DNA from 2 places in the Marinobacter sp. es.048 genome. Region 1 is predicted to be linked to the other one. Evidence: predicted binding sites of a transcription regulator. Region 1 holds the regulator's gene; the other holds the start of a gene.

The links. Region 1 encodes sigma-54, which starts transcription at its own class of promoters, with help from an activator protein. Its sites were predicted from a motif close to ANTGGCATNNANNTTGCTNT; they were not measured.
Region 2: a site for sigma-54 is predicted at 3,540-3,559, ahead of CFT65_RS19255 (PEP-CTERM sorting domain-containing protein). Genes of this name have one in related genera too.

Annotation. Positions count from the first base shown of each region.
Region 1 covers NZ_FYFA01000001.1:1,840,821-1,856,533, forward strand. The annotation lists partial or broken gene CFT65_RS08505 (RNase adaptor protein RapZ) at 1-23, opposite strand, end outside; one part of gene CFT65_RS08510 (IS3 family transposase) at 261-1,141, opposite strand; one part of gene CFT65_RS08510 (IS3 family transposase) at 1,141-1,468, opposite strand; partial or broken gene CFT65_RS08515 (RNase adapter RapZ) at 1,746-1,976, opposite strand; gene ptsN (PTS IIA-like nitrogen regulatory protein PtsN) at 2,005-2,475, opposite strand; gene hpf (ribosome hibernation promoting factor) at 2,563-2,871, opposite strand; gene CFT65_RS08530 (RNA polymerase factor sigma-54) at 2,973-4,496, opposite strand; gene lptB (LPS export ABC transporter ATP-binding protein) at 4,655-5,380, opposite strand; gene lptA (lipopolysaccharide transport periplasmic protein LptA) at 5,358-5,924, opposite strand; gene lptC (LPS export ABC transporter periplasmic protein LptC) at 5,908-6,492, opposite strand; gene kdsC (3-deoxy-manno-octulosonate-8-phosphatase KdsC) at 6,489-7,037, opposite strand; gene CFT65_RS08555 (KpsF/GutQ family sugar-phosphate isomerase) at 7,062-8,042, opposite strand; gene CFT65_RS08560 (ABC transporter ATP-binding protein) at 8,231-9,043, shown strand; gene mlaE (lipid asymmetry maintenance ABC transporter permease subunit MlaE) at 9,040-9,822, shown strand; gene mlaD (outer membrane lipid asymmetry maintenance protein MlaD) at 9,857-10,306, shown strand; gene CFT65_RS08575 (MlaC/ttg2D family ABC transporter substrate-binding protein) at 10,339-10,992, shown strand; gene CFT65_RS08580 (STAS domain-containing protein) at 10,989-11,321, shown strand; gene CFT65_RS08585 (BolA family protein) at 11,426-11,668, shown strand; gene murA (UDP-N-acetylglucosamine 1-carboxyvinyltransferase) at 11,697-12,959, shown strand; gene hisG (ATP phosphoribosyltransferase) at 13,000-13,641, shown strand; gene hisD (histidinol dehydrogenase) at 13,722-15,026, shown strand; gene hisC (histidinol-phosphate transaminase) at 15,030-15,713, shown strand, end outside.
Region 2 covers NZ_FYFA01000001.1:2,346,215-2,361,927, forward strand. The annotation lists gene acnD (Fe/S-dependent 2-methylisocitrate dehydratase AcnD) at 1-1,392, shown strand, start outside; gene prpF (2-methylaconitate cis-trans isomerase PrpF) at 1,511-2,686, shown strand; gene CFT65_RS19255 (PEP-CTERM sorting domain-containing protein) at 2,782-3,483, opposite strand; gene CFT65_RS10925 (THxN family PEP-CTERM protein) at 4,255-5,097, shown strand; gene CFT65_RS10930 (PEP-CTERM/exosortase system-associated acyltransferase) at 5,170-5,985, opposite strand; gene CFT65_RS10935 (FAD-binding oxidoreductase) at 6,104-7,726, opposite strand; gene prpD (2-methylcitrate dehydratase) at 8,134-9,618, shown strand; gene CFT65_RS19260 (PEP-CTERM sorting domain-containing protein) at 9,707-10,486, opposite strand; gene CFT65_RS10950 (TIGR03013 family XrtA/PEP-CTERM system glycosyltransferase) at 10,879-12,291, shown strand; gene CFT65_RS10955 (XrtA/PEP-CTERM system exopolysaccharide export protein) at 12,351-12,995, shown strand; gene CFT65_RS10960 (XrtA system polysaccharide chain length determinant) at 13,053-14,579, shown strand; gene CFT65_RS10965 (polysaccharide biosynthesis protein) at 14,579-15,502, shown strand; gene CFT65_RS10970 (outer membrane beta-barrel protein) at 15,495-15,713, shown strand, end outside.

The DNA of each region.
Region 1 (15,713 bases):
AAGCCAAATGATTGGAACAAAAGGGTCTGATTCGACGACGTTGCTACATGTCCGCAGTCGTACATGACATGCGGTGTTACATACAGTCGAAGCTGAGAGCTCAGCATCTCTCGCTGTATGCTCGAGTGAGTCTGTCATCACTACGATGCTTCTGCGGTGCGTGGACGTGCAGAGCGCTGTCGCGTCAGAAGATGATTCACGATACCGTTCCTGAGCGCGTATCTCCTCGATGTGTTGCCCCCGCTAAACCAGACACCACCTCATTCATTTGATGCCAGTTCCGCCCGGTATTCCCAGGGCGATTTCATTTTCAGTCCCTTGTGTGGGTGACTGCGGTTATAGTCCTCGATCCATTCCGGCAACTTCGCCATCACAGAGGCGGCGTCGGGAAGATCGTTCAGGTAAATATAGTCCCTTTTGAACGTCTTCACGAAGGCCTCAGCCATGCCGTTGCTCTGCGGGCTTCTCACAGGCGTAGTGCACACCACAAAGCCCAGAGAAGATGCGAACGCTCGCGTTTCTTTGGCAATGTAGCAGCTGCCATTGTCCGTCAGCCATTCCAGCGGGTGTGGAACATGCTCTGACTGGCCGAAGCGGTATTCCAGGCTTTCCAGCAACAGGTCCTGGACCATCTCAGCGGTGACTCCCCCGGTCGTCGCCACATAGCGCATCAGTTCCCGATCACAGCAGTCCAGGCTGAAGGCCACGCGAACCACCTCCTTATTCCAACAGCGGATCTCGAAGCCGTCTGAGCACCAACGGAGGTCCGGCTTCAACGTAATGACCTGGCCGTTGTGACAACGCTCCTGAGGCCGGCCCGTGTAACGGGGCAACAACAGCCCATCCTGCTTCATCAGCCGGTACACACGCTTGTGGTTCACTCGCTCATCGTTGGCTGCAAGCAACCGATTCAAGCGTGCCGTAATCCTTCGATAGCCATTGGCCGCACGGACTTCACACAGCTCTCTGATAACCGGCAAATGCCGGTCATCGTCCTGTTTTTTGTATCTGGGACATCTACCTTTCTGGCGGCCGTGAAGGCGATCCAGAAGGTTGGAGCGCGATACCTTCAGTACCTCCGCTACCCGCTTCAGAGGGTATCGTCCGGTGGCAGCAACGGCATGCGCGAGATCAACTTTTTTGACTGAGCCACCTCCAGAGCTTCCCGGAGTATTTCAGCTTCCATCGTCTTGCGGCCCAACATCCGCTCCAGGTCCCGAACCTTTTTGTTCAGGGCCTTCACCTCGGATGCACTGACAACCTCATCACCGGATTCAATCGCGGACATGCCACCGTCTTTCATCAGCTTCTTCCAACGGAACAACAGACTTGCTGATATACCATGACGTCGCGCTACAAGCGACACTGACATGCCTGGCCGCTCACACTCAGCAACCATGAATGCCTTCTCCTGTGCGGAATACCGGCGACGACGTTGCACTCCGGTTATGACTTCGATTCTCTCCACCTTGGACACTCCTTTGCACTAGGTCTATGCCTAGGCCTTTGCTTCTACCAAGGTGTCCGGTTTAAATGGGGGCTACTACAAGGGCAGTCTGATCTTCGACGACGACGTGCTACATGTCCGCAGTGTACATGGATGCGGTGGTGTACAGGTCGGAGTGGAGAGGGTCAGCAGATCTCGCTGGTATGGCTCCGGAGTGAGGTCTGTCACTACGGATGCTCTGCGGTGCGTGGACGTGCAGAGCGACTGCTCGTCGGGTCAGAGATGATACGGTCCTGAGGCGGTATATCTCCTCGAAATTGGCCAGCTCCCCGGACAGGTTGCGGGCATCGATACTGACCGCCATCTTGCCCAGTCGACCAGGCTTGGTCTGGCTGGCTGCTTCCCGGGTAAGGGGGAAGAGCAGACCAATGGGAAGATTGTCGATGCAATAGAACCCGAGGTCCTCCAGCACATGAAGTGCGGTACTCTTGCCCGAACCGGACCTGCCACTGACGATAATCAGCTTCATGACCACCTTACCTCCACTGCAATGAATATCATCCGCCCGAGGCGGTCATGCGCTGGTACAGCGTACTGGCGTCCTCGCATTGCCGGAGGCGATCACAGAACGACCGCTCATTGAACTTCTCGGCCAGTTGGCTGAGCAGCTCCAGATGTTCGCTGGTAGCCTCTTTCGGGACGATCAGGGCAAAAATCAGATCGACCGGCTGATTGTCGATTGCATCGAACTCCACGCTTTCTTCAAGCGTCATCAGCACGCCCACCACGTGATCAAGTCCCTCCAGGCGGCAGTGGGGAATGGCGATTCCCTGTCCAATGCCGGTGCTGCCCAGGCGCTCACGGGAAATCAGGTTGTTGAAGAGCTGGGTCTCGCTGAGCGTGTTGTCCTGATGGTTTATTTGCTCGGCAATAAACTCCAGGGCCCGTTTCTTGCTGGACGCAGGTACCCTGCAGAGGGTGAGCTCCGGAGCAAGAATGTTGTCTATGGTCAGGGATGTGTCGCTCATGGATCGACTGCGTTTCCGTTAAAAAAAAGGCTGCGACACGTTGCTCATGTCGCAGCTCGATTAGATGACTTGCATGAAAACAACCAGTTAGCGAGAGCCGTTTCCGTGCATCCGGTCTACATTCTTTTCCTTATGCTTGAGGATCTGGCGGTCCAGCTTGTCGATCAGGGAGTCGATGGCCGCATACATATCCTCGTTTTCTGCCTTTGCGTGAATCTCACCACCAACCACGTGCAACGTGGCTTCCGCAATCTGGCGCACCTTTTCCACTTCCAGGGTTACCTGGCAGTTACTGATGTGGTCAAAGTGACGCTCGAGCTTCTCGAACTTCTCTGAAACATAATCCTTCAGTGCGGGAGTCAGTTCTACGTGATGGCCTGAAATATTGAGTTGCATAGGCGTCTCCTGTTGTCATCATGCCGGCTCCCGGGAGCCGGTCTGGGTGCTGACGCATTGTGCGCCGGCGAATATGGTATTGCGTCCCGCCCCAGGGGTATTCAGACCAATCGCTTGCGCTCGTTAGACGGCGGAATGTGCATGGCCTCCCGATACTTGGCAACGGTGCGTCGCGCAACCTTGATTCCCTGTTCCCCTAGCATGGCTGCAATTTTACTGTCGCTCAACGGCTTTTTCGGCGTTTCGGCGGCAATCAGCTTCTTGATCATCGCGCGAATGGCCGTGGAAGAGCATTCCCCGCCCTCGTCAGTGCTGACATGGCTGGAGAAGAAATACTTCAGTTCGAATATGCCCCGGGGGGTATGCATGTATTTCTGGGTCGTTACCCGTGAAATCGTCGACTCATGCATTTCTACCGCCTGGGCGATGTCTGAAAGGATCAGCGGCTTCATCGCTTCTTCGCCGTGATCCAGGAATCCCTGCTGGTGCTCGACAATGCGGGTCGCCACTTTTAGCAGGGTCTCATTGCGGCTTTGCAGGCTTTTGATAAACCACTTGGCCTCCTGCAACTGATCGCGCAGGTAAGTGTTGTCTGCACTGCTGTCCGCACGCCTTATAAGTGAAGCATAGCTGGCATTCACCCGGATGCGCGGAGCAATTTCCGGATTCAGCTCAACACGCCAGCGACCATTGTGCTTGCGAACGATGACGTCTGGGATGACGTAGTCGGGTTCGGCGCGGTCAATAACGTCGCCCGGACGCGGATTCAGGCCGGTGATCAGCGCCAGGACCTCCCGCAATTGGTCTTCTTTCAGGCGGCTGCGGCGCAGCAACTGGGCGTAGTCCCGGTTGCCCAGCAGGTTGATGTAGTGAGTGATCACCAGTCGTGCCTGGGCCAGCCAGGGCGTTTCCGGTGGTAGCTGGTTAAGCTGGATCAGCAGGCATTCCTGAAGATCCCGGGCGAAAACGCCAGGAGGGTCAAAATGCTGCAGTCGGTGAAGAACCGCTTCCACTTCATCCAGCTCAAGGGGGTCCTCGTCGTTTTCATCCAGCATCCCGGCATGGATCTCTTCCAGGGCACTTGTCAGATAGCCGCGCTCATCCACCGCGTCCATCAGGGCATGTGCAATGGCCTGATCCCGTTCACTCAGTGGGGTCAGATTGAGCTGCCATTCCAAGTGATCCTGAAGCGTTTCAGTGGGCGAGTTACGGGTTTCGAAATCGTGATCGTTTTCGTCGTCATTGCGGGCTGCAGGAGCAGGGGCGGACTGGTATATGTCGTCCCAGGCAGTGTCTACCGGCAGATCGTCCGGAATATTGTCCGGAATTTCGTTTTCAGAGGACCAGTCCGGGCCGTTTTCGGATTCGTCCCAGTCTTTGGACGGTTCCGGCGCAGTTTCAGCGGCAGACTCGGTGGCGTTGGCTTCGCGCTCGTCATTAGCGGTAGCAGCGTCTGTTGTCTGGTCGTCGTCCTCGGAGGTCTCCAGCATGGGGTTGGATTCCAGTGCCTGCTGGATTTCCTGTTGGAGGTCGAGGGTAGAGAGCTGGAGAAGCCGGATCGCCTGTTGCAGCTGGGGTGTCATGGTCAGGCTCTGACCCAGCTTTAACTGTAAGGAGGCTTTCATAACCATGGTTCAGGATCCGTCACTCATCAGCGCTTTGTGTCATAAGTTGTGAAAAAAATCTTTATATGTCGGTTACTTGCCGTGATTTAACTTTACCCTAGCAAGTTCTTTGCCGAGTTTACTTGCTACAGGTCATCAAAACAATGAGCCATTCGGTGTCACAGCCTGAATTCGTCGCCCAGGTAGACTTCCTTGACCTGCTGGTTGGCAAGGATCGCCTCGGCATTGCCGGAGGCGATGATGTGGCCGCCGGACACTATGTAGGCGTTCTCGCAGATGTCCAGGGTCTCGCGCACGTTATGATCGGTAATCAGCACGCCGATACCCTTGTCCCGCAGGTGCCGGATGATGTGTTTGATGTCACTCACGGATATGGGGTCGACACCGGCGAAGGGCTCATCCAGAAGGATGAAGGCCGGCTCCATGGCAAGGGCTCGGGCGATTTCGACCCGTCGGCGTTCGCCGCCGGACAGTGCCATGCCAACACTGTCCCGGATATGGGTGATGTGAAACTCCTCCAGCAACTCCTCGAGCTTTTTCTCCCTATCGGCCTTGCTCAGACCCTGGCGGGTTTCGAGGATGGCCATGATGTTGTCGCGTACCGATAGTTTGCGGAATACCGAGGCTTCCTGGGGCAGGTAACCGATGCCTTGCTGGGCACGGCCGTGCATGGGCAGAGGAGTAATATCCCGGCTGTCGATGGTGACCCGGCCACGATCGGCGGGCACCAGCCCCACGATCATGTAGAAGCAGGTGGTTTTGCCGGCGCCGTTGGGGCCAAGCAGTCCGACGATTTCCCCACTGCGGATCTCCAGGGAGACATCGAGCACCACTTTTTTCTGCTTGTAACTCTTTGCCAGATTACTGGCTCTCAGAACTGCCATCGGATTCCTGTCTGTCAGAACGTCTGTCGGCGCTGCGTGGCTGAATTACCATCTCTACCCGGCCGCTGCCTTCGCCCGTGTCTGCGCCGCCTTCAGCGGTCACAACCCGGCCAGCGGTATCATAATGAATGACGTCGCCGCGGAACAGATTGCCATTCTGCTCGATGACCGCTTCCCGTTCAAAGGTCAGCCGGCTGTCGGTGGCAGACCAGGTAATGTTCAGTGCGCGGGCGTCGGTTTCGCCTTCGCCCTCTCGGGCCGGCTGCCGATATCTCGCCGGAGTGCCGGTGGCCTCGATCCGGCTGAGGCCGCCCTCTGTCCGGTACAGCACCACCCGTTCTGCGTTCAGGCGGGTATTGCCCTGCTCAAGCTCTACATCCCCGGTGTAAGTGGCAATGCCCTGGCCGTCGTCCAGGCGGGCGTTGTCGGCTGTGACCTTGATGGGGGTGTCGGAATCAAGGTCGAAAGCGGCCGCCGGGCCGGCCATCGCGACCGTCAGCAGGGCAGCCAGCAGGCTCCGGTATCGGTTAGTTTCCGGTTTCATAGCGTCCTTCCACCTGGGAGTTCAGTTCCAGAATCCGCTCGTCTATCCACGCCTTCATGCCCGTGGCCCGGGTAACACCGGTAACGTCGCGTATTTCTACGGGTGCGTCTGTATATACCATGCCCCGGTCGTTATCCAGGGTCAGGGTTGATGTTGTCAGGATGGCGTCCCGTTCGCCAATAGTGCGCTGAATCCGGACATTGTCCGTCAGGTACACCAGATTCTGGTTTTGCAGCAGGCTGCCATTCTCGGCTTCAACAATCCAGGGAAGGGCATCCTCGCCGCCATACAGCTCGGCTCGGGGGGATTCCATGGTGGCCAGATTGCCTTCCTCAAACTGTTCAATGCGGGGGCTGGAGAACCGGATCTTCAGGTTGCCCGATTCGTCGAAGGATGTGTACCGGCCATTTACCACGAAGCCGTCCGGTTCCGCATCGCCTCGCAGAGCCGCTGCGTCATCATCAATGACCGGCGGCTCATCGCTTTGCCAGAGCAGAAAGACCGCTGCCACCAGGGTGCCTGCCAGCGCCAGTGTGCGCAGCCAGGGCCGGTCCGAGGCCCAGTTCACGCCTCAGGCTCCAGATAGGGCGCGAGCGCTGCGTCCAGCTTGCCATGGGCAGTCAGCAGCAGATCGCAGGCTTCCCGCACTGCGCCTTCGCCACCGCGGGCCCGGGTGCAGTAATCGGCATGTTGCTGCACCAGCCAATAACCGTTGGGCACGGTGATGCCGAGCCCCGCGAATCTGAGCGCCGGCAGGTCTGGCAGATCATCGCCCATGTAAGCGATGGCCTCGGGGCTGATATCCATAGTGCTGACCAGTTCCTGCAAGGCCACTTTCTTGTCCTCACGCCCCTGCATCAGATGCGGGATGCCCAGATCCCGCATGCGCTTCTCGGTCAACGGCGACTGCCGCCCGGTGATAACGGCCACGGTAATGCCGGCTGCCATGAGTTGCTTGAGTCCCAGACCATCCAGGATATTGAACGCCTTGAGCTCATCGCCTTTGGCACTGAAATAGAGTTTGCCATCGCTCATGATGCCGTCGACATCCAGGGCAATCAGGCGGATCTTGGCGGCTTTTGCCAGCAGGGAGTCCGACCATTGGTGCTTCATGTCAAATAGCTCCTCATAGCCCCCTCAGATTACGCCGGCTCGCAGCAGGTCATGCATGTTGATGGCGCCAATGAGAGCACCCTTTTCGTCGGTTACCGGCAGGGCATTGATCTTCATTTCTTCCATGATATTGAGTGCTTCCGCCGCCAGATGATCGGCCTGAATGGTTTTGCCATTCCGGGTCATCACCTCGTTGATGGGCGTATTATGAATATCCACCGATCGATCCAGAGTCCGACGCAGGTCACCGTCCGTAAATATCCCGGTGAGAGTGCCTTCCTGATCGACGACGGTTGTCATGCCAAGGCCCTTGCGGGAAATTTCCAGGAGAGCGCCGCTGAGGGGGGTGCCCTCGTTGACGACCGGAATCTGATCACCGGTGTGCATGATGTCGGATACCCGGAGTAGCAGCCGGCGGCCCAGGCTGCCGCCCGGATGGGAGAAAGCAAAATCCTCGGCACTGAAGCCGCGGGCCTCGAGCAGGGCAACCGCAAGAGCGTCGCCCATGACCAGGGTGGCCGTTGTAGAAGAAGTGGGTGCCAGGCCCAGCGGGCAGGCTTCAACCATGACGCTCACGTCCAGGTTGGCGACGGCTTCCCGGGCCAGGGTGGACCCGGCATTGCCGGTCATGCTGATCAGCGGCGCGCCCATGCGTTTGATCAGCGGCAGAATCGTAACCACCTCGCTGGTGTTGCCACTGTTGGAAATGGCGATAACCACATCCTGAGGCGTGATCATGCCCATGTCGCCGTGGCTTGCCTCACCCGGATGAACGAAAAACGAGGGTGTGCCGGTGCTGGCCAGGGTTGCTGCGATCTTGTTGCCGATGTGGCCGGATTTTCCCATGCCGGTCACAACCACGCGGCCCTTGCAGCCCATGATAACCTCGCAGGCCCGGGTGAACTGGTCGTCAATCCGGCTCTCCAGGGCGTCAATGGCGTCGCGCTCGATGCGAATGGCGCGGATGGCGGAGGTTCTGAAGTCGCTGGGAGTCTGTTCGGTCATCGGGCTTTGGGCCTGGCTGTCTGGACATTGAAAATGTGGGGCAGAGTATACCATTTTCATCCGGCAACGATGCCCGGTTAACGAAAGTTCAGTCAAACTGATCATTGCTATCAGTACATTTTGCGCTCTTTGGATTGAGCTCGGGCGCTCCATGGCATAATGTAGCGCCTCTTTGAAAGGTAGGGACTATGGATTCACCGGCTTACATATCGCTCAAGGATGTCGTGTTCTCCCGCTCTGGGCGCCGTATCTTCGATGGTGTCAGCCTGGATATTCCCCGCGGGAAAATTACCGCCATCATGGGCCCCAGCGGGACCGGGAAAACCACGCTTCTGCGTCTTATTGGTGGTCAGCTCAAGCCGGATTCCGGCAGCGTTGTGGTGGACGGCCACGAAGTGCCAAAGCTCAAGCGCAAGGCCCTCTACAGCCTTCGGGAAAAGATGGGCATGCTGTTCCAGAGCGGAGCTCTGTTCACCGATCTGAGCGTGTTCGAGAACGTCGCCTTCCCGCTTCGGGTACATACAAAGCTGCCGGAAGACATGATTCGCGACATTGTTCTGATGAAGCTTGAAGCGGTCGGTTTGCGTGGTGCACGCCACCTGATGCCCTCGGAACTGTCAGGAGGCATGACCCGCCGGGTTGCTCTTGCCCGCAGTATTGCGCTAGACCCGGAGCTGATCATGTACGACGAGCCATTCGCCGGCCAGGACCCCATTGCCATGGGCGTGCTCGTCAAACTGATCCGGGATCTGAACAGCTCCATGGGCCTGACCAGTGTTCTTGTTTCCCACGATGTGCCTGAATCCCTCAGCATCTGCCATTACGCCTGCATCATTTCGGACGGAAAAGTGATCGGCGCAGGCACACCCGAAGAGCTTCGGGAGCACCCCTCGCAGCAGGTGCAGCAATTCCTGCAGGGGCAGCCGGACGGCCCGGTACCCTTTCACTATCCGGCCGAAGGCGCTGCCCAGGATTTCGGGCTTCCCGGGGGTGCGTCTTGATCGACAGAATCGCAGCGTTCGGGCGTCTCTGGCTCAACATTATCTCATCATTTGGCCGCTCAGGCCGGTTTCTTGCGGGCGTTCTGGGTGGCGTGCCCAGGCCGGCAACCGGATTCCCCCTCCTGATCAAACAGCTTTACGCCGTTGGCGTTCTTTCCCTGGCCATTATTGTGGTCTCGGGCCTGTTTATCGGCATGGTTCTGGGGCTGCAGGGTTACACGATTCTCAGTGATTACGGTTCTGAAGCTGCCATAGGCCAGATGATTGCCCTCACTCTGGTGCGCGAGCTCGGCCCGGTTGTGACTGCATTGCTGTTCGCGGGTCGTGCGGGTTCCGCGCTGACGGCGGAAATCGGCCTGATGAAAGCCACCGAGCAGCTATCCAGTATGGAAATGATGGGCGTGGACCCGCTGCGACGGGTGATTGCCCCGCGCCTCTGGGCCGGGTTTATCGCCATGCCGGTGCTTGCGGTCATCTTCTCGGTGGTCGGCATCTGGGGCGGCATGTTGGTGGGTGTAGACTGGCTGGGCGTGTTTGAGGGCTCCTTCTGGGGCAACATGCAATCGTCGGTGGATTTTGTCGATGATGTCCTCAACGGGGTCATCAAAAGCGTCGTTTTCGGCTTCGTCTGCGCCTGGATTGCGGTTTATCAGGGCTATGACTGTGTGCCGACATCAGCAGGTATCAGTTCGGCGACCACAAAGACTGTGGTGTATTCATCGCTGGCGGTGCTGGGGCTGGATTTTGTACTGACCGCTGTCATGTTTGGCGATTTCTGATTCATTGATCAACGAGATAATACCGGAGCCGGAAATGGCACAGAGAACCACTGAAATCATTGTTGGCCTGTTCATGATCGCAGGCTGCGCAGCCTTGTTGGTCCTGGCATTGCAGGTAAGCGGCCTGTCGCCGAAATCGGCCGAGAGCACCTACACTATTTACGCCAATTTCAACGATACCGGCGGGCTCACGCCACGCGGTCGGGTCTCGATGGCCGGGGTGACTGTTGGCACCATTGAAACCATCAGTCTGAACAAAGAGACGTTCCAGGCTCGGGTGGAAATGTCGATTCATTCGGACGTCGACAACATCCCTTCGGACAGTTCCGCAGTTATACGTACATCCGGCCTGCTCGGTGAGCAGTACATTGATATATCGATTGGGGCCGAGATGGATTCGCTGAAAGAAGGCGATACCTTCTATTCAACACAGTCGGCCATGAACCTGGAGCGACTGATAAGCAACTTTGCATCGGGCCGTTGATTCGGGCCGGAAAGATTCAACAGGAGATCCTGATGTTTGCACTGAAACACCACATTCTGCTTGGCCTTATGATGGCCCTGGTTCTGGTTGCGCCGGTACAGGCGAGCGAAGCGGAGGAACTCCGCAAGTATGTGGATGAGAATACCCAACGGTTGGTTGAAAAGCTCAACGAAGAGCGCGGCCTTTACGAGCGCGACCCGGAAGCTTTTTATGAGAGCATGGATCAGACCCTGACGGACTTCGTGGACTTCCGCCGTATTGCTGCGCGGGTGATGGGGCGTTACGCCCGCCAGACGACGCCCGAACAGCGGGACGAGTTTGTGGTGAAGTTCAAGCGCAGCCTGTTTGACAGCTACGCCCAGGCTCTGGTGAGTGCGGAAAATTTTGAGATCCAGGTCAAGGAGGCAACCATCAATCCACAGAGTGAGGAACGCGCCTCTGTCCAGATGGAAGTGATCAGTGCATCCGGTACCCGCTACCCGGTAACTTATTCGATGTACAAGAACTCCGACGGCAAATGGTTGATGGAAAATGTCATCGTTGAGGGCGTGAACATCGGTCTGGCCTTTCGGGATCGGTTCAGTCAGGAAATGGAAGAAAGCCGCGGACAGATTCAGGCGGTGATCGACGGCTGGAGCGACGCTGTTGAATCCCTGAATCTGGACCAGGAAGTGGACAAATCATGACCACAGCGGTGCCCAGGGTCCAGCTTTCTGACGGAGCTCTTATGGTTTCAGGTGAGGTGACCACAGATACTGTCATCAGCCTGAGAAACGAGGGTGAGAAGCTGATCCGTTCGGTATCCGCCGATCTGGTGGTCGACCTGGATGGTCTGGTCACCGCTCACAGCGTGGTGCTTTCCATGCTGCTCTGTTGGCAACGCCTGGCACATCAGACAGGTATTTCTTTGTCATTCCGGGGTGTCAGTGGTCGCCTGGCCTCTCTGGCGGCCCTGAGCAACCTCGATGACCAGCTCGCGGGGTTTGGTCCGGAATCGGCCCATCCCGCCCACTGACTTTCCCGGCCCCGGTCCCTTTGTTTGCCGGACGGTAAAGCTGACCCGAGCGCCGGAATTGGTTACAATCTCGCCCCTGATTTCAAAACACCCGAGGATTTTTTATGGATGCCGCCCAAGTCACCGAGTTGGTCAAAGAAGCATTGCCCGACTGCGAAGTTCAGGTACAGGTTGATGGTACCCATTATCTGGTCGTCGTGGTGGGTGATGTCTTCGAAGGCCTGCCGACCATCAAGCGCCAGCAGCTGATTAACAAGGCGCTGTTCCAACAGATCATGGATGGCTCGATTCACGCACTGCATCCGAAAGCCTTTACTCCGGCTGAATGGGCCGAGCGCCAGGGCTGAGCGGCCCGGACAAAACAGGATATTTATTGTGGATAAACTTCTGATCAGGGGTCGCAAGCCTCTGGATGGCGAAATCCGGATTTCCGGTGCCAAGAACGCAGCACTGCCAATCCTGGCAGCAACCCTGCTGGCGGACGAGCCGGTGACCGTAGGCAACCTGCCGCACCTGCACGACGTAACCACCATGATCGAGCTTCTCGGGCGCATGGGTGTTGAAGTGATTATTGATGAGAAAATGAGCGTGGAAATTCACGCCAATACCATCGAGCATTTCCACGCGCCGTACGAGCTGGTGAAAACCATGCGCGCCTCTATCCTGGTGTTGGGTCCGCTGGTGGCTCACTTCGGCGAAGCAGAAGTATCCCTGCCAGGCGGCTGTGCAATCGGCAGTCGTCCGGTGAACCTGCATATCCACGGCCTGGAAATGATGGGTGCGGATATCAAGGTCGAGAATGGCTATATCAAGGCCAAGACCAACGGTCGACTGAAGGGCGCCCACATCTTCCTGGATACCGTCACCGTAACTGGCACCGAGAACCTGATGATGGCCGCTGCCCTGGCAGACGGAAAAACCATCCTGGAAAACGCGGCCCGCGAGCCGGAGGTTGTTGACCTTGCCGAGTGTCTGATCGCCATGGGCGCGGACATCAAAGGCCACGGTACTGCCACCATCGAAATCAACGGTGTTGAGCGCCTGCACGGTTGCCATTACAACGTGCTGCCAGACCGTGTTGAAACCGGTACCTATCTGGTGGCTGCGGCTGCAACCGGCGGTAGGGTCAAGCTGAAGGATACCCGGGAAGACCTGCTGGAAGCCGTTGTCCTCAAGCTCGAAGAGGCCGGCGCCCACATCAACACCGGCCCGGATTGGATTGAGCTGGACATGAAGGGCAATCGCCCGAAAGCGGTGGGTCTTCGCACAGCACCTTACCCGGCCTTCCCGACGGACATGCAGGCTCAGTTCGCCGCCATGAACGCCGTGGCCGAAGGCACCGGAACCATCGTGGAAACCGTGTTCGAGAACCGGTTCATGCACCTGCAGGAGCTGATCCGCATGGGTGCGGATATCACGCTTGAGGGTAACGCCGCCATCATCAAGGGCGTAGACCACCTTACCGGTGCCCCGGTCATGGCCACGGACCTGAGGGCTTCGGCCAGCCTGGTGATTGCAGGGCTCATGGCTGACGGCGATACCATTGTAGACCGCATCTATCACATTGATCGCGGTTACGAATGTATTGAAGAGAAACTGCAGTTGCTGGGTGCCACCATCCGCCGCCTGCCAGCGTGAAAGACATCCATCCAGACAATACGGGAAACCGGAAGAATCCATGACAGATTCCATAACCATCGCCTTGTCGAAGGGGCGAATTCTGGAAGAAACCCTGCCGCTGTTGGCGGAAGCGGGAATTGAACTGGTCGACGACGTCAAGAAGTCGCGCAAACTGGTGTTTCCGACAACGGATCCCAATGTCCGGGTGTTGATCATCCGGGCCACAGACGTGCCGACCTATGTTCAGTATGGCGGGGCGGACCTTGGCGTCACCGGCAAGGATGTTCTGATGGAGCACGGTGGGGAAGGGCTTTACGAGCCACTGGATCTGAATATTTCCCGTTGCCGCCTGATGACCGCCGGCCCGAAAGATCAGACTCCGCCACCCGGTCGTATCAAGGTGGCAACAAAATTCGTGAATCTGGCCCGCCGATACTACTCGGCCCAGGGACGCCAGGCAGACATCATCAAGCTCTACGGCGCGATGGAACTGGCACCTATTCTGGGTCTGGCTGATGAGATCGTCGACATTGTTGATACCGGCAATACACTGAAGGCGAATGGCCTTGAAGCCCGTGAGCTGATTGAGAACATCAGCAGCCGGTTGGTGGTTAATCGCGCGTCCATGAAGATGAAACACGAGCGTATTAACCCCATAATTGAAAAGATGTCCGCTGCCGTGGACAAGCGCCGGCTCTGAGTCAGAGCCGGTCTTCAGTGAAGTAGGGGGCAGAAGAAAGTGTTCTTCTGCCCCCGGTAACCTAGAGCAGGATATGAGTTATGACCGCCAAGATCACCAGATTGAACGCTTCCCAAAGTAACTTTTATGATGCGTTGGCCAAACTGCTGGCCTGGGACGACAGCGTTGATCATCAGGTGAACGAGTCGGTGCGTCATATCCTGCATGAGGTGAAAACCCGTGGTGACCAGGCGGTTCTGGAGTTTACCGAGAAGTTCGATCGCCTGAAGGTTGGCTCTGTCGCCGAGCTGGAAATGGATCAAGGCCGTTTGCAACAGGCTCTGGACGCGATTCCCGAGGACCAGCGTGTTGCCCTTGAAAAAGCGGCTGAGCGGATCCGCGATTACCACGAGCGTCAGAACCAGAAGTCCTGGCAGTATGAGGACGAAGACGGAACCGTGCTTGGCCAGAAAGTAACGCCTCTGGACCGTGCGGGCTTGTACGTGCCCGGCGGCAAAGCCGCTTACCCGTCATCCGTGCTCATGAACGCGATTCCCGCGAAAGTTGCCGGTGTCAGCGAAGTGGTGATGGTCGTCCCGACACCGGATGGTGTGGTGAATGACATGGTTTTGGCCTCCGCGGCGATTGCGGGCGTCGACCGTGTATTTACCGTTGGCGGCGCGCAGGCCGTAGGGGCATTGGCCTATGGCACAGAAACCATTCCGGCTGTCGATAAAATCGTCGGGCCCGGCAATATTTTTGTTGCCACCGCCAAGCGGGAAGTCTTTGGTGTGGTCGGCATCGACATGATCGCCGGCCCCTCGGAAATCCTCGTGATCAGTGATGGCCAAACTGATCCCGACTGGATTGCCATGGACCTTTTCTCCCAGGCAGAACACGACGAACAGGCCCAGTCCATCCTGGTCAGCCCCGATGCCGAATTCCTGGATGCCGTTGAGGCCAGTATCAACAAACTGCTGCCAACCATGGAGCGTGCTGACATCATCCGCACCTCCATGACCGACCGCGCCGCATTGATCCAGGTCGCCGATCTTAAACAAGCCGCCGAAGTGTCCAACCGCATCGCACCGGAACACCTGGAGCTGTCGGTCGAAGACCCGGAGGCCATGCTCGAAGACATCCGCCACGCTGGTGCCATCTTCATGGGCCGCTACACCGCGGAAGCCCTCGGCGACTACTGCGCCGGCCCGAACCACGTGCTGCCCACCAGTGGCACCGCACGGTTCTCCTCACCGCTGGGTGTTTACGACTTCCAGAAACGGTCCTCCATCATCGGCTTCAGCGCTGCCGGTGCTGACCGCATGGGGCGAGTGGCATCGGTTCTTGCTCGTGGCGAGGGCTTAACCGCCCATGCTCGGTCGGCGGAATATCGGATTAAGGACTGATCTATGAGCAAATTCTGGAGTCCTTTGGTAAACGACCTGGTTCCATATGTCCCGGGCGAACAACCAAAAATGGCCAACCTGGTGAAGCTGAACACCAACGAAAACCCCTTCGGCCCCTCACCAAAAGTCATCGAAGCCATCCAGGCCGAACTGAACGACGGCTTGCGTCTCTATCCAGATCCGGAAGGCGAAGGCCTGCGCCAGACCATCGCCGCCTACCACAAGGTAAAGCCGGAACAGATCTTCCTCGGCAACGGCTCCGATGAAGTCCTGGCCCACATCTTCTTTGGCCTGTTCCAGCACGGCGAACCGATCCTGTTTCCGGACATCACCTACAGCTTCTACCCGGTGTACTGCGGTCTCTACAACATCGAGAGCAGAAAAGTACCGCTGACAGAAAGCTTTGAAATCAACCCGGATGACTTCAAGCAACCCAACGGCGGCGTCATCTTCCCGAATCCGAATGCGCCAACCGGTCGGTACCTCGAGTTGCAGCATGTGGAAGAAATCCTGGCTGCCAACCCGGATCGCGTTGTTGTGGTGGATGAAGCCTACATCGATTTTGGTGGCGAGTCGGCGATTACCCTGGTCGACAAGTACCCCAACCTGCTGGTTTCCCAGACGCTCTCCAAAGCGCGGTCACTAGCCGGTTTGCGAGTAGGTTTCGCCGTTGGTCATCCGGACCTT
Region 2 (15,713 bases), 510 kb from region 1:
ATCACCAGCTGTACCAACACCAGTAACCCCCGCAACATGGTGGCTGCAGGCCTGATTGCCCGCAACGCCAACAAGCTGGGCCTGACCCGTAAGCCCTGGGTGAAAACCTCCTTGGCGCCGGGTTCCAAAACGGTAAAAATGTACCTGGAAGAGGCCAAACTGCTGCCCGAGCTGGAACAGCTCGGCTTCGGCGTGGTGGCCTTCGCCTGCACCACCTGCAACGGCATGAGCGGCGCCCTGGATCCGAAAATCGCCCAGGAAATTATGGACCGTGACCTGTTCTCAACAGCGGTACTTTCCGGTAACCGGAACTTCGACGGCCGGATTCACCCTTACGCCAAACAGGCGTTCCTGGCGTCGCCGCCGCTGGTGGTTGCCTATGCGATTGCTGGCACCATCCGCTTCGACATCGAAAAAGATGCCCTCGGTTACGACCAGGACGGCAATCCCGTTACCCTGAAGGACATCTGGCCGGACGACGCGGAAATCGATGCCATCGTGAAATCCAGCGTGAAGCCGGAACAGTTCCGCAGCACCTACATCCCGATGTTCGACATCACCCGGGATGCCCAGGCCAACACCAACCCGCTGTACGAGTGGCGCCCGCAGAGCACCTACATCCGTCGTCCGCCGTACTGGGAAGGCGGCATGGTGGGTGAGAAAACCCTCAAGGGCATGCGTCCGCTGGCGGTGTTGCCGGACAACATCACCACCGACCATCTGTCGCCCTCAAACGCGATCATGATGAACAGTGCCGCCGGTGAATACCTGCACAAAATGGGTGTGCCGGAGGAAGACTTCAATTCCTACGCCACCCACCGGGGCGACCACCTGACCGCCCAGCGTGCTACGTTTGCCAACCCGAAGCTGTTCAACGAAATGGTCCGGGATGAAAACGACAACGTGAGGCAGGGCTCCCTGGCCCGCATCGAGCCGGAAGGCAAGGTTGTCCGCATGTGGGAAGCCATCGAAACCTACATGGATCGCAAGCAGCCGCTGATCATCATCGCCGGTGCCGACTACGGGCAGGGCTCCTCCCGTGACTGGGCCGCCAAGGGCGTAGCACTGGCGGGTGTAGAAGCCATCGTGGCCGAAGGCTTCGAGCGGATTCACCGCACCAACCTGATCGGCATGGGTGTTATGCCCCTGCAGTTCGAGGAAGGCACCACCCGCAAGACCCTGGGCATCGACGGCACCGAAACCTACGACGTGGAAGGCACCCCCGCACCTCGCGCCGAGCTCACGCTGGTTATCCACCGGAAGAACGGCAGCACCGAGCGCATTCCGGTCGTCTGCCGCCTGGATACCGCTGAAGAAGTGTCCATCTACAGCGCTGGTGGTGTGTTGCAGCGGTTTGCGGAAGATTTCCTGCAGTCCGAAGGGGCGGCGTAGCCTGAAAAAATGTCGGATTACGGCCCTTTGGCCTAATCCGACCTACGCCATAGCTATCGCCAAACAACGTAGGTCGGATTAGCGAAGAGTAATCCGACAAAGAGCTAAAGGGTACCCCATGCCTAACAAACCCCAAATCAAAATCCCCGCCACGTACATGCGTGGCGGCACATCCAAAGGCGTCTTTTTCCGCCTTCAGGACCTACCCGAACCCTGCCAGACCCCGGGCGAAGCCCGAGACAAACTCCTGCTCCGTGTAATCGGCAGCCCCGACCCCTACCAGAAGCAAATCGACGGTATGGGCGGCGCTACCTCCAGCACCAGCAAAACCGTGATCCTGGCGGAGCCCACCCAGCCGGATCACGATGTCGATTACCTGTTCGGCCAGGTCTCCATCGACAAGCCCTTTGTTGACTGGAGCGGCAACTGCGGCAACCTCACCGCTGCTGTAGGCGCCTTCGCCATCAACAGCGGTTTCGTTGCCAAGGACAGGATTCCGGAGAACGGCACCTGCACCGTGCGCATCTGGCAAGCCAACATCAGAAAGACCATCGTCGCCCACGTGCCCATCACCAACGGTGAAGTGCAGGAAACTGGTGATTTCGAGCTCGATGGCGTGACCTTCCCAGCCGCCGAAGTGCAAGTGGAATTCATGGACCCCGCCGATGGCGAAGGCTCCATGTTCCCCACCGGCAACCTGGTGGACGACCTTGAAGTGCCGGGCGTAGGCACCCTCAAAGCCACCATGATCAATGCCGGCATCCCAACCATCTTCGTGAACGCCGAAGACATCGGGTACAAAGGCACGGAGCTGCAGGACGACATCAACTCTGACCCTAAAGCTCTGGCCAGGTTTGAAACCATCCGTGCGCACGGAGCGGTTAAAATGGGGCTGATCCAGAACATCGAAGAAGCCGCCAATCGCCAGCACACTCCGAAAGTGGCCTTCGTTGCGAAGCCGTCTGATTACGTATCCTCAAGTGGCAAGAACATCGGGGCAGGGGATGTGGATGTCCTTGTTCGCGCTCTGTCCATGGGCAAGCTCCACCACGCCATGATGGGCACGGCTGCGGTGGCCATCGCTACCGCATCCGCCGTTCCCGGAACCCTGGTGAACCTTGCTGCTGGCGGTGGCGACCGTACCCATGTGACCTTCGGTCACCCCTCCGGAACTTTGCGTGTGGGCGCCGAAGCGAAGGAAGTGAATGGTCAGTGGACCGCAACCAAAGCCATTATGAGCCGCAGTGCGCGGGTATTGATGGAAGGTTGGGTTAGGGTGCCGGAATCAAGCTAGGCTTCCGGTTCATATTTGCAGATGTGAAGAAGGTCGGAGAAAGGAGTTCCCCGACCTTTACAATTCAGCTAGCAATAATTTGATTAGTTGCGGTATTACGAAGCTTTGCGGCTTCGGGCAATTCCGAGCCCCAACAGGCCCAGCCCAAAGAGTGCAAGGGTCCCGGGCTCAGGAACGTCCACAGTGCGGATGCCAGCCAGTGCAAAGTCTGTGTTGTCCGGGCTGCGCAGCTTCGCCGTGTCGGCGAAAAATTCAATGGAGGTTACTCCAGTGAACGCATCCAAAGACGAGAGGGGAGAGGCATTTGCAATTGTTCCCTCAAACAGCCCGGTTCCGTCCAGTGCGGTTCCGGTAAAACCACCACCAGCTCCGTTACCGTTCACTTGGAACTGAGCAATTTCCGCCACCGGGTCTGAGTTATTTGCTCCATTTCCAAAAAGGTCGAGGAAAAAAATTGAAGCGATGTCGACTGCGCGAGAAAACGTAATTTTCAGGCGTTGAACATCTGTTTTCTCGCCATCGCCAAAGGAAACCTCATCGTCGACGATGCCGATGCCATCTGATGAGCATGTGAGTCCAATCGGACCGCAATGCGTGATGTCACCGTCAAATGTAGTTTCCGTGAAGCCGGTTGATCCGTTTCCATCAAAGGCCTCGAGAGTGACCGAAAGGCTTCCGAATAGTCTTGGGTTGTTAGCTGTCCACCCGCCGTCTGTGAAATCGATCAGTCCCGCATTCGCAGATTGGGAAGCTCCGAGCGCTACAGCGAGCCCCATTGCCAGAAATGAAGTCTTCATTAAACACGTACTCCTGAATCGTTAATACTCAATGACCTTCATGGCCCGTAGAGTATAAAGCATTAAATGTGCCAGAGGTGTTAAACGCTTTTACTTCAGAGTGATAGGTGTTTGGAGGAACGTTTATTAGTTCGTCATGTAAAAGAATTCGACACACTATAAGCTTTCTGAGTCAGGATCATAAGAATCGTAAAATAATCAACGTTAAGCAGACTTCGACCGAATGCCTCCTGCCTTTTTAAGCAGGTCTGATAGCGCGCCGGTAAACAGGCCCTTCCAAAAGTCCTCTGGTTAAAGCTGATAAGAGGGCGCGCTGAGTTTTGGGAGCTTGCGAAGCCCGTACCTGAGGGTCGCCAGACCTCCGGGTTCAGCTCCTTTCGTTTTGCAGATGCGGACGAGGCTGAATTCAGTGTGATCCGAATCGACAGTTTGGTGATGTCAGTAAAGTTTACGCCCGATTCGGCCAGTTCCTTGTTGAAGTAATTGTTTAATTCTTAACTGACTATAAAAAGCTTCATTTAAACACTTTCCTTCTAATGAAATTGAACTCAAGCGTCGCTGAATAGACATGACGCCTATTGCGATTCATTTTCGCCGGTTCAACGTCGAATATCCTTACACTTTGATCTCGGGATCAATAAAATAATATTTTTAACTACCTGAAAAATAAATATTTTTATTATCTGGTATGGGTCATGCTTATTCAGGAGTACCGCTGACTCGCTGGCTTGAATTCCGGCTGCCAGCGTTCACAATCAAGGAGAGATAATTATGAACACAGCACTTAAAAGAACCCTTCTATCAACGGTTGTCCTGCCTTTGACTCTCGGCGCGGCATCTGCCAGTGCGGTGATGATTGAAGAGTGGGGCTATGACGTCGACAGTAACTTCTCTAACACGAGCTACACTGCAGCAGATGGTGATAACGACGGCACCATTGTTGAATCTGATAATGAATTGTCATGGGGCGGCAGTCTTGATCCTGCTTCGGAGGATCGGTCTTCGGTTTCAATCGAGGATGTATCTTCGGCAGGCGGTCTTTTCACCAATGTGAACACCGTAGATGGTGGAACCTTTACCCACGACAACAATATTATCAATGCCGATTTTCAGTCGCTGACAGGATTTGATCTGACGTCCACGCTGATATTGACTCCCGTTGATCCCGCCGGGCCAGCGTTGGAGCCAACATCGCTGACGTTCATGAGTTTCTTCAGTGAAACATTCAACAGGGATGAGCCCGGAGACTGTAGTTTCCCATCAACCTCAGCGTGTGATGACATCTTCACCATTGATAATTTTGACGAGCTAGGTGCCGTGGATAATGGTGAAGGAGGCTTCGAGTTCGCTCAGTCGTTCGTCATCGCCGATTACAAGTATACGGTGTTTCTGGAGTTGGCCGGCCTTGCGGTCCTGGATGATGACGCCTGTACAGCAGCAGGAGCCAGCTCTGGATGTGTCGGTCTTCTGACTCTTGAGGATACCGAAAACAACTTCGACACCAGTTTCCGGATCACCGCGTCAAAGGTACCTGAGCCTGGCACGCTTGCATTGCTGGGCCTTGGCCTTGCCGGCTTGGGTCTGTCACGCAGGAGAAAAGCAGCAAGTGCATAATGTCTGAACGGTTATAATGTTCAGATGCCACTGCTGAAAAAAGAAGCCCCCGCCTCGCAGCGGGGGCTTCTTTTAGTTGTTATCCGGTTTAGCCGGCAAGAATCGTCCCTCATCCGTAATCAACGACCAGACATCGGGACGACGCTTCTTGATACGGTCAATCAGTGACGCTGCTTCGGTGAAGGCAGGGCGGCGTAGCCCGTGATACTCAAGCACCGGTCCCACATGGTCAAATTCCACTCCAAATCGTTTTAACAGGCGCAACTGGGCTGGCTCCATAACCGCCATCCAGTGGGTTATGCCATGTTTAACTGACATTTCGAGAATGGCAGCGAAAAGCCCCAGGCTGATATAGGGAACTGCCCGTTTGCCATTTTCTGAATCGCTGTAACTGGCCTGCTCGCTGACACCCGTGACAGATTTGTCCTCATTGAGGCGCTTCCGAAACTCCCGGCTGACTGCCATCCGTGATATTTCTGCGATCTGATCACGGCGGGCGAGTGCAATCGCTTCTTGTGCTCGTCGGCTCATTCGGTGCGTGCAGGGGGCCTCCATCGGGAAATCGCCTTCTTCGGGGTGGTCGCCCGCCATGACAAGACGAACGGTGGCCACGCTGTGTCCCGTCGCCCGGTGCCGAATCAAAGCGTGAGCGGACCTCGGATCGTACGAATCGTGCTCCCGGTTATCGACAAAGCAATTCGGGTCCTCGAAAGGCCGGTCGATGCAGTAAACCTGATAGCGAACTTCGAAGACCTCATTGATCGCTTCTGGCGAGGTTGCCAGCTCTACATCGAAGACTGAGTGAAAAATGTTACCGATGTCGTCTTCGTGAGCGTTCCGGTTTTTGGTATTTCCTCTCCCGTGTTGAAAAGCGGAGCCGTTTTGCATAATTAGGTCCTCATATTGTCCCGTTCAGGGAGGCTGTTATGGCGATAATCCATGGAGTAAAACCGCCGTCTCAACATCCACTGAGGGCGTACTACGGGTATATCGAGGTAACAGCAGATCAGACCTCGGAACCTTTTATCCTGTGCACGTATCGTCCTGGCGCCAGGATGAAATTGGGATCGACGGCAGCCTTCAATTGACTGGCAAGGCCAGGGAAAGCCGAGCGATCGTTATTCAGGGTATCCATGGCGTCGACGTTCAGGCGGTAGGGCAGGAAGCCTTCCTTTTGCCCTGCGTTCAGCAAGGCGCGGTAACAGTTCCTTGCCCGAGCTGTCGCATCCGGGTCCCTGCGATCAAAGAGCAGAGGCACGGTAGAGTCGAAGCAGCGGTCGTTTACCGTCGTCAAGGTAATAAGTGGATTGACACCGTATTGTGGGCAAATTCGTTCGATCATTTCGGTATAACGCCGAACATCGTTTCCCCTTATCGGGACCAGCGGCGCGAACCAAATGAGACCGCAGCCGTCCCGCGCGGGATTCTTTGGCCGTCCGGGCTCTGGCAGGGTGCCCGAGCGCCAATAGGCCAGCGCCAGCGCAACCTCGTTGGGAGTCCCATGCATGATTTCGAGCGCCCCGGAGAGCGTATCCGCCATGCCCTTAACCCGCGTTGCCAGCCTGCCGGGCAGCACGCGGGCGATAGTTCGTGCAGCCTTGACCCTTCGCCGGTTTATGAAGACCAGGCGGTCAGTCACGGGCCCAAGAATCCGCCTCAAGGTGCGCCTGGCCGCCCCAACCATCTCTCTGGACGCGTAAATCGCGCCAACACCGCTCCAGGCTGGAACGCCATAGCGATCAGCGAGAGCTTCAATTTCGTCGGCAGGCAAGACCCCGTCGATCGCCTTGTCTTCGGGGAAGGGTGCCATCATCGAGAGCATACGCTGGCTGTTGAGCAGGTTGATCGCAACAACAGAGCCACCAAGTGCGCGCAGCACTGCCCTGACTGTCGGTACGAGCAGTTCCAGTTTGGCGTCGTCTTTTGTGGAAAAGAAAAACGCAGTGACAGTTTCGGGAGCCGGTGCAAGGGCGATGGTCATTTTCACAACCACGCCGAAATTCCCCTGGCTGAAAAGCCCATCGAGATAAGGGCCAAGCCCCCATTTGAAAAGTCCGTCTATTTCCGCACCGCCAAGTTCGCTCAATGGGGTCCTGTAAAGCGTGCCGTCGGGCAGCACCGCTTCTATTTTGGTTACTGCCGCGAAATGGTCGGTAATCGGCGTGATGCCGTAACCACGCTCAAGTGCATTACCAAGAATGCTGCAAGTGGGTCCCGCGCCTGTCACAGGAACAAGGTAATCGCCATCATTGCGATCGAGGAATTCTCGCAGGGCGCCCTGAGTTACCCCGGGCTCAACAGTAACAACGCCCATTTCCGGGTCAAAATCGGAAATTCGATCAAGGCGGCTGAGGTCAAGGATTACGCAATCGTCTTCCACCGGGTTGGCACTGCCGTAACCCCAGTTGTTACCCGTGCTCACCGGGTAGACCGAGACCTTCCAGCGTTGCGCAATTTGTAGAATGTCTGCGACCTGCTCCTGTGTTTCCGGGCGCAGAACAGCCGGAATTGAGCGCCTGGTTCCAATTGTAGAGGCACCAAGATTCTCGGCGCTCGCCGAGGTGACTCCGGATTTTCCCAGGATAGCGGCCCATTCGGTAATTGCAGACTCGATAGAGGAACTAGTCACTGGCGTTTCCAAGGTTTATCGAAGATTTCGTAAATCTGTCTTTAAAGTGTAATTCCGGTTGTTCTTTGTTGGCACGAGATTATAGGCGAGACTAGGCTCGAATAAATATATTGTAGCATTACGGGTTTGACAGTGGTTTGAGTCTACTAACCTAATGGTAAACAGATAGTTGTATTGAAATTGGAGGAAATCGTCGTAAGAGTATTTATTAAATCAAATTAACCTGATTTTCTGGATGCGTTACGAACAATGTTTAACTTTTTGTTTTTAAGATCGATATTGAATATATAAGTCATTAATAAAATAATGAGTTGATCTTTTCTGGCAACGTGGAATAAGGGCGGCCTTCAGGAAACCATAAGCCAGGTTGGTCGCATCACGAACTGAGATACTCTGGAGCTCTTACCATGTCAGCAACATTCGATCTCAATGAACGCCCGGACTACGATGACCTGATACAGACCATTGCCGACTACACCCTGAACTACCGAATAAAAAGTCAGGAAGCCTGGAACACCGCCCGAAACTGCCTGATGGACACGCTGGGCTGTGGCTTGCTGGCGTTGCGATTCCCGGAATGCACCAAACATCTGGGCCCGATTGTAGAGGGCACGATGGTGCCCTACGGTGCCCGGGTTCCGGGAACGTCTTTCAGGCTGGACCCGGTAAAAGCCGCCTGGGATATCGGCTGCACCATTCGCTGGCTGGACTACAACGATACCTGGCTGGCAGCGGAGTGGGGGCATCCGTCGGACAATCTGGGTGGCATTCTGGCGGTAGCCGATCACCTCTCCCAGAAGCGGGTTGCAGAGGGCAAAGCCCCGCTCACCATGATGGATGTGTTGGAAGCCATGATAATGGCCCACGAAATTCAAGGTGTGCTGGCCCTGGAAAATTCCTTCAACCGGGTGGGCCTGGACCACGTTGTATTGGTCAAGGTGGCATCCACAGCCGTCACCGCAAAAATGATGGGCGCGAACAGGGAACAGTTGCTATCGGCGCTTTCACACGCCTGGGTAGACGGCCAATCCTTGCGTACCTATCGCCATGCACCCAATGCAGGGTCGCGCAAATCCTGGGCAGCAGGCGATGCGACATCCCGTGCAGTTCGGCTGGCAGACATCGCTATGCGCGGAGAAATGGGCATTCCAAGCGCGCTGACTGCTCCACAGTGGGGGTTCTATGACGTTCTGTTCAGCAAAACCAACAAAGACCAGAAGCTGAAGCCTGAGGATAAACGCCAGTTCTCTATGCCCCAGGAGTTTGGCTCCTACGTAATGGAGAACGTCCTCTTCAAGATCTCGTTCCCGGCGGAGTTTCATGCCCAGACAGCAGCAGAAGCGGCGGTCACCCTGCACCCGCACGTCAAAGACCGACTGGACGAGATCGATCGGATTGTCATTACTACCCACGAATCGGCTATCCGTATCATCTCAAAGCAAGGCAGACTTGCCAACGCAGCAGACAGGGATCACTGCCTGCAATACATGGCGGCAGTGCCACTGATCTTCGGCACTTTGACGGCCGAGCACTATGAAGACAGCTTTCACCAAGCTAACCCGATCATCGACCGAATCCGCGAAAAAATGGAAGTGGTGGAAGATGAAAGGTACAGCCGGGAATATCTCGAAGAAGACAAGCGATCCATCGCCAACGCTATTCAGGTGTTCTTTAACGATGGCAGCAGCACAGACAACGTGGCGGTTGAATATCCGATCGGGCATCGTCGCCGCAGGGAGGAGGGCATTCCGCTCCTTGAGGATAAGTTCCGCAATAATCTGGACACCCGGTTTCCGGGTCAGCGTTGCGATCAGATATTCGAGATCTGTAAGGATCAGAAATTGCTTGAAGCTACGCCAGTACAGGAATTTATGAGCTTGTTTGTCATATAGACCCGATACGCAATATTATAAAAAAACCCCAGGGAGCATCATTCCCCGGGGTTTCCTTAAAAAACTAGAGTCTGCTAAATAATTAGACTCAGGCTTTCCTGCTACGCCCAATAGCCAAGCCCAGTAAACCCAGGCCTAGTAAGGCAAGTGTGCCTGGTTCCGGGACCCTGGCGAGGCTTACATTATCGATTCCCCAGCCATCGGCATTGCCTTCGCCGTTATCGAACAGCAAGTTGACACCAGTAAAGGCTACATCAGAAAACAAAGTAATGTAGGCGATGTTGCCGTTCGGCTGTCTGCCGTCGCCGGTGGCAGGACCTTTAAATGTTAGCGTCGAAGAGTCTCCATTGCTAAACAGAAACTCCAGCGTGGCTCCTTGATCGTTCGCATCGGAGAGAAAGAACCCAAGCGCATTGTAGTTACTGTCAATTATGTCCCAGGTCACCTGGTCAGCGTCGTTGCTATCAAGCCACTGGGAATCATAGGCCATGTTGCGGCCGAATTCGCCAGTAGTATCGTCTTCGATCATGAGCAGATCATTGCGAATGTTACCGTTGCTGGCTGTATTCGGCGCTGTCATGGTGAAGGTACCAACACTGGTCTCGAATGCTGATCCACCGACGACCCATGTGGCTTGATCACCGGTTGCACCGGAAGCCTCGTAGGTTTCGTTGGTAATCGTGTAACTGTTAATCGGGTCATCAAAAGTTTCAGTGATGCCGTTGTAAGTAGAATCGCTAAAGGCTGCGGCTGCCGCATTGGCATCATCTGCACCATAAGCAGCTTCAAACTTGATAACACCGGCGCTTGCTGTGCCAACCATTCCCGACAATGCCAGACCAATCAATGTCTTCGAGAATAACTTCATAATATTCCGTCCTTTTAAAATTCCCAATTGAATCGGTAGATTCAAGCGTGAGTTGGGATTAAGCCAGTATCACGCCAAAAACGAAAAATAGTCAGAAAAACAGTGTAAAAGGAGTCTTTTTTGATCGCAGGTCAAGTAACGGTGTAAAAAATATCGACGATTAGATCCGGCTGATGTTGCGTACAAGTAACAACCATTTCGATATGCTTGAATCGTGAATACATCTGAAGCGTTCGATGCTTAAAGTGCTGCAGAATTTACATTGTTTAATCCGCCTGAGCTTTTCGGATTGATTGAACTCCGTCCCATTTGACGTACAATCATTTTTGATTGCAGTTCCTGTCGCATCGGACGCGCGAGCAGGCATCGTCTCAGTAACACAAGGAGTTGGCGTGGCCCACGTCAGATTGTTTAGACATTACATCCATCTGCCCTATATCATCCTTGGCTTGATCGATTTTCTGGTGCTGGCGTCCGCCTTCGCGTTGGCCGTGTTTTTTCGCTACTTCGGGGATCTTTCGTTTTTCCTCGAAAGCCTGTACTACGTCCTGCCCTCAGCCATCGTATTTTCCGCCCTTAACCTCTTGGTGATGGTTGCACTCGGTGTACATCAGTCACGGCTGCAGGAAGGCATGTCTGGAATGATGCTTCGCACCATTATGGCGTTGATTGTGAACATTCCGTTTTGCGGTTTTGCCTACCTGCTTGCGTCAGACTGGCTGTGGTACATGGGCACTAGCAGCGTGCTTACAACCGCGTCTGTTTTTGGGTTTTTCCTGTTGGGCATCGCTCGTTCGCTCTTTTTCGCTAGTGTGGGGAAGGAGGCGTTCAAACGGAAAGTACTGGTGCTTGGCGCAGGTTTTCGCGCCAGGCAGATACATGAAGATCTTGAAACCCCCTTCAACCGCAAGGGGTTTATCCTTACGGGGTTTGTCCCGCTGCGAGAAGAACCGGTCGAGATCGGTGAAGACTATTTGTTGAACATTCCAACCACGCTGCAGCAGTACATAATCAAGCATCCGGTGCACGAAATCGTAGTTGCGGTAGACGACCGCCGAAAAGGCCTGCCGATGGAAGATCTGCTGGAATGCAAAATGGAAGGCGTGAAAATTGTCGATGGCGCCACCTTTTACGAGCGGGAGTCCAGAAAAGTCGCTCTGGAAATGGTTACTCGTGGCTGGCTGGTATTTTCCGACGGATTCACCGTTTCTTCCGTGTTCGGGGTTGGCAAGCGCTCCCTGGACGTTCTGGCGGCCAGCGCCCTGTTATTGGTCGGGCTACCTCTGATGATTTTCACGGCTATTGCTATCAAAATTGAAGACGGCCTCAAAGCCCCGGTTTTTTATAGCCAGGAGAGGGTAGGGCTCAACGGAAGTGTTTTTAGAGTTCACAAGTTTCGCTCAATGAGAACCGATGCGGAAAAGGACGGTGCCGTATGGGCCAGCCAGAATGATACCAGGGTTACGAAAGTGGGGGAGTTTATCCGCAAGGTGCGGATAGACGAATTGCCACAAATTTTTAACGTATTGAACGGCACCATGGCCTTTGTGGGTCCGCGCCCTGAACGACCGGTTTTCGTAGAGCAGTTGTCAGAGGCCATTCCGTTTTATAGTGAACGCCATCGCGTGAAGCCTGGTTTGACTGGTTGGGCACAGCTTTGCTTTGCTTATGCAGATAACGAGGAAGATACACGGGAGAAGCTTCGTTACGACCTCTACTACATCAAGAATCAAAGCCTGTTGCTGGATTTATTGATTATAATTCAGACAGTAGAAGTGGTATTGTTCAAAAAAGGATCAAGGTAGTTTCGGGACCAGCTCTCCCCGAGACATGGAAACAGACACGGAACCAGAGAGGAATAACAATGTCATCGAAGTATTCACTGCAGGGTTTGCTGATGTCCCTGGTCGCGATAGCGTTTGTCGCGGGTTGTGCGGCGCCCCAGTCATCGTCGCAGGAAGCCATTAACGAAGCACTCAGTTTGCAGACTTCAACGAGTGTTGACGAATATGTGCTCGGCCCGACAGATTCAATCCAGATTTCCGTCTGGCGCAATCAGGATCTGAGTATCGGGGTTCCCGTCAGGCCCGATGGCCGGGTTTCCATGCCACTCATTGGTGATGTGATGGCTACCGGTAAAACACCGGAACAGCTCGCCAACGAGATCGAGCAGGGCCTGGCAAGCTATATTCGCGAGCCTCAGGTTACCGTTGTGGTTACATCGATGGGTAGCCATGAATTCAGCGACCGGGTACGGGTAACCGGCGCGGTTAATCAACCTATTTCGGTGCCACACAGGCCGGGTATGACCGTCCTGGACATGATGCTTAGCGCCGGTGGCGCCAATCCTTTTGCAAACCTGAACAGTGCAATGCTCTACCGCGCCCTGGACGACAGGATGGTGGCGATTCCTGTGCGGCTGGACGATATCCTGAACTCGGGTGATGTTTCCACCAATTACCGCATGCGGCCCGGGGATATCCTGGCAGTACCGGAACGGAATTTCTGAGATAAGGCGTAACCGTTGTTTGAAGCGAACCGCGGAACCGGTCAATAGGTAAGAAAGATGGCACTTCCATTAAGTCAGCTCCCTTCAGAAATGATCAGAGAGGTCCGGTCGCGTAAGTGGCTGGCCTTCTTCCTGTTTGCGGTCGTCAGTTTCGCCGTACTGGGGGCAGGGTTTGTATTCCCGTATAAATACCAATCTCAGGTTGTGATATTCGTGGATGACCAGAATATTATCCGGCCGCTGATGGAAGGCAGTGCCGTCACCACTGAGATCAGTGAGCGCACATCGGCTGCCAAGGAAATGCTGTGGTCTAGGGACCTGATGATGCAGATTGCCCAAGACAGGGAGATATTCGGCGAGAATGCAGGCCAGCTTGATGGCGAAGCCCTGGAGCGGAGAATCGGCATGCTCCGCTCTGGAATGAATGTTCGCCCGAGGGGAGATAGCTATTTCAGCATTGGTTACACCTCCGAGTCCCCCATGCAGGCCTTTCGAATTGCGCAGCGGCTGGGACAGCTGTTTATCGCAGAAAATTCGGCCAAAAAGCGCAAGGAAAGCCGCAGCGCCTACAACTTCATCGACAAGCAGGTAAAGAACTACGAATCCATCCTGGCGGAGGTCGAGCAAAAGCTTAAAGACTTTCTCTCAGAGAATGTGGACGGCACTGAAGGTGAAGCGAACTCCCGTATGGCCAATCTGCGCCGTCAACTGGAACTGGCGGAGATGGAGCGCACTGAGCTGATTGCAAGGGCCGAATCGCTCGAATCTGAGTTGCAGAATGTGCAACCGATGCTCAGCCAGGGCCGCAGTGCGGATTCTTTTACGCAAAGAATCCGCGAGAAGGAAGCCCAGCTTGACGACTTGCGCCTAAGATACCACGACACCTATCCGGACATTGTCGCACTGAAAGAACAGATCGCCGAACTGCGGAACCAACGGAACAGGGCATCCCAGACCGGTGAGCTGAACCAGTCGGTCAGTGAAGGCGATCAGCTGGTCAACCCCCTGTACCAGGATATCAGTGCAGAAGTGGCAAAAACCCGTGCGAGTGTTCGCACCCAGGAATCGCGTATTGATTCACTCGAAAGCCTTATCGCTCAGCAGGAAAAGCGCATGGAGCGCATCCAGGAAAACAAGGCACAGTATTCAGAGCTGACACGTGACATGGAAGTAAACGAACAGATCTATAACGACCTTCTGAAACGCCGCGAAAAAGCCCGGGTATCCATGCACCTGGACATTGAAGGTCAGGGGCTGAATTTTCGAATCAATGAAACCGCTCAGTATCCTCTGGACCCGACCGGGCCACAATTCCAGTTGTTTGCCTCAGCAGGCCTGATTCTCGGCGCCCTCGCTCCATTTGGTCTGGCGGCCGGTGTATTGCAGGTTGACCCACGCATAAGGGCCCGCAAACAGCTTGAGGAGGGTATTGGCCTGCCCGTACTGGCAGAGATCCCGAAGGTGCGAACGCCCTACGAGAAACGCAAAGACCGCTGGTTAACAGTTTCGGTTGCAGTATGCGCAGTTCTGGTTGTCGCCGGCTATGGTGGCGTAGTCGGTGCTGCTCTGATGGGAGTTATTTAATGACAGAGCAAAAACAGGAAAGGGAAGCCAAGAAAGCTGGCGGCCGCTCTCACCATAAATCATCCGGCGCTGCGGACATTAGCGGACAGGAGCGAAACCGTGATTTGCAGAATCAGAATAATGGGTTTGGCAACGAGCAGGTAGAGAGCGGGCAGGCTGGTGACTTCCAGCAGTGGGACGACTCCCGCATGCTGGTGCCCAGTTCCCTGGAACTTGGCGCCGGAGCTGTCGATAAGTACGTTATCAGTAAACAGATCGTCAAGATGCAGGAGCCGCGTCGTCTCACCCGAGACGACATGGATGAGCGCCGAATCATCTATCCGGAATCCAGAAATCGTGACCTGGTGAACCGGTTCCGTCATCTGCGTACCAAATTGCTGGAGCTCTCTGGCGGCAATAATTTCACCATGGTGGTCAGCGGTGCCTGTGAGGGTGCAGGTACTTCCTTCATGGCCCTGAATCTGGCCGCAGCCTTTGCCTTCGATCAGTCCAAAACCGCTCTGATCATTGACTGTAATCTGCGGGATCCCTCACTGCACTATCAGCTCGAGCTGGCGGCGGAAACGGGGCTGACGGATTTCCTCGAGGATCCGGATTACGATATCGGGCGGATTATCTATCCAACAGGGATCCCCCGTTTGAGACTGATCCCTGCAGGAAGCCAACGGGAAACACCGTCAGAATTCTTTACCTCCTTCCGCATGAAGCAGTTTCTGCAGGCCATCCGCCGTCGTTATCCGGACCGTTTCATCGTGCTGGACACAGCACCTATCAGTGAGTCACCGGATGCCCGCATTCTTGGCGAACTGTGTGACTACTCAATGCTGGTAGTGCCACACGGCAAAATAACCGCCACCGCCGCGGAAAACGCCGCCCAGGCGTTTGATCCTGAGAAATTTGTAGGAGCTGTTATCAATGGATGAAGTTTTCGGATCAGGGAAGATCCGGTGGATAGTATCCATCGGCACTGGCTTTTTGATTGCCGCCGGACCTTCTTTTGCAGCCACCAACAGCCTGTCTGGTGGTATTGATAATCGTTTTTCCGACAATGCCCGACGTGCACCGACGAATGAGCAAAGTGATCTTGAAACCCGGGTAAATCTGAACTTTCAGCACCTGAGTGACCCGGGCCAA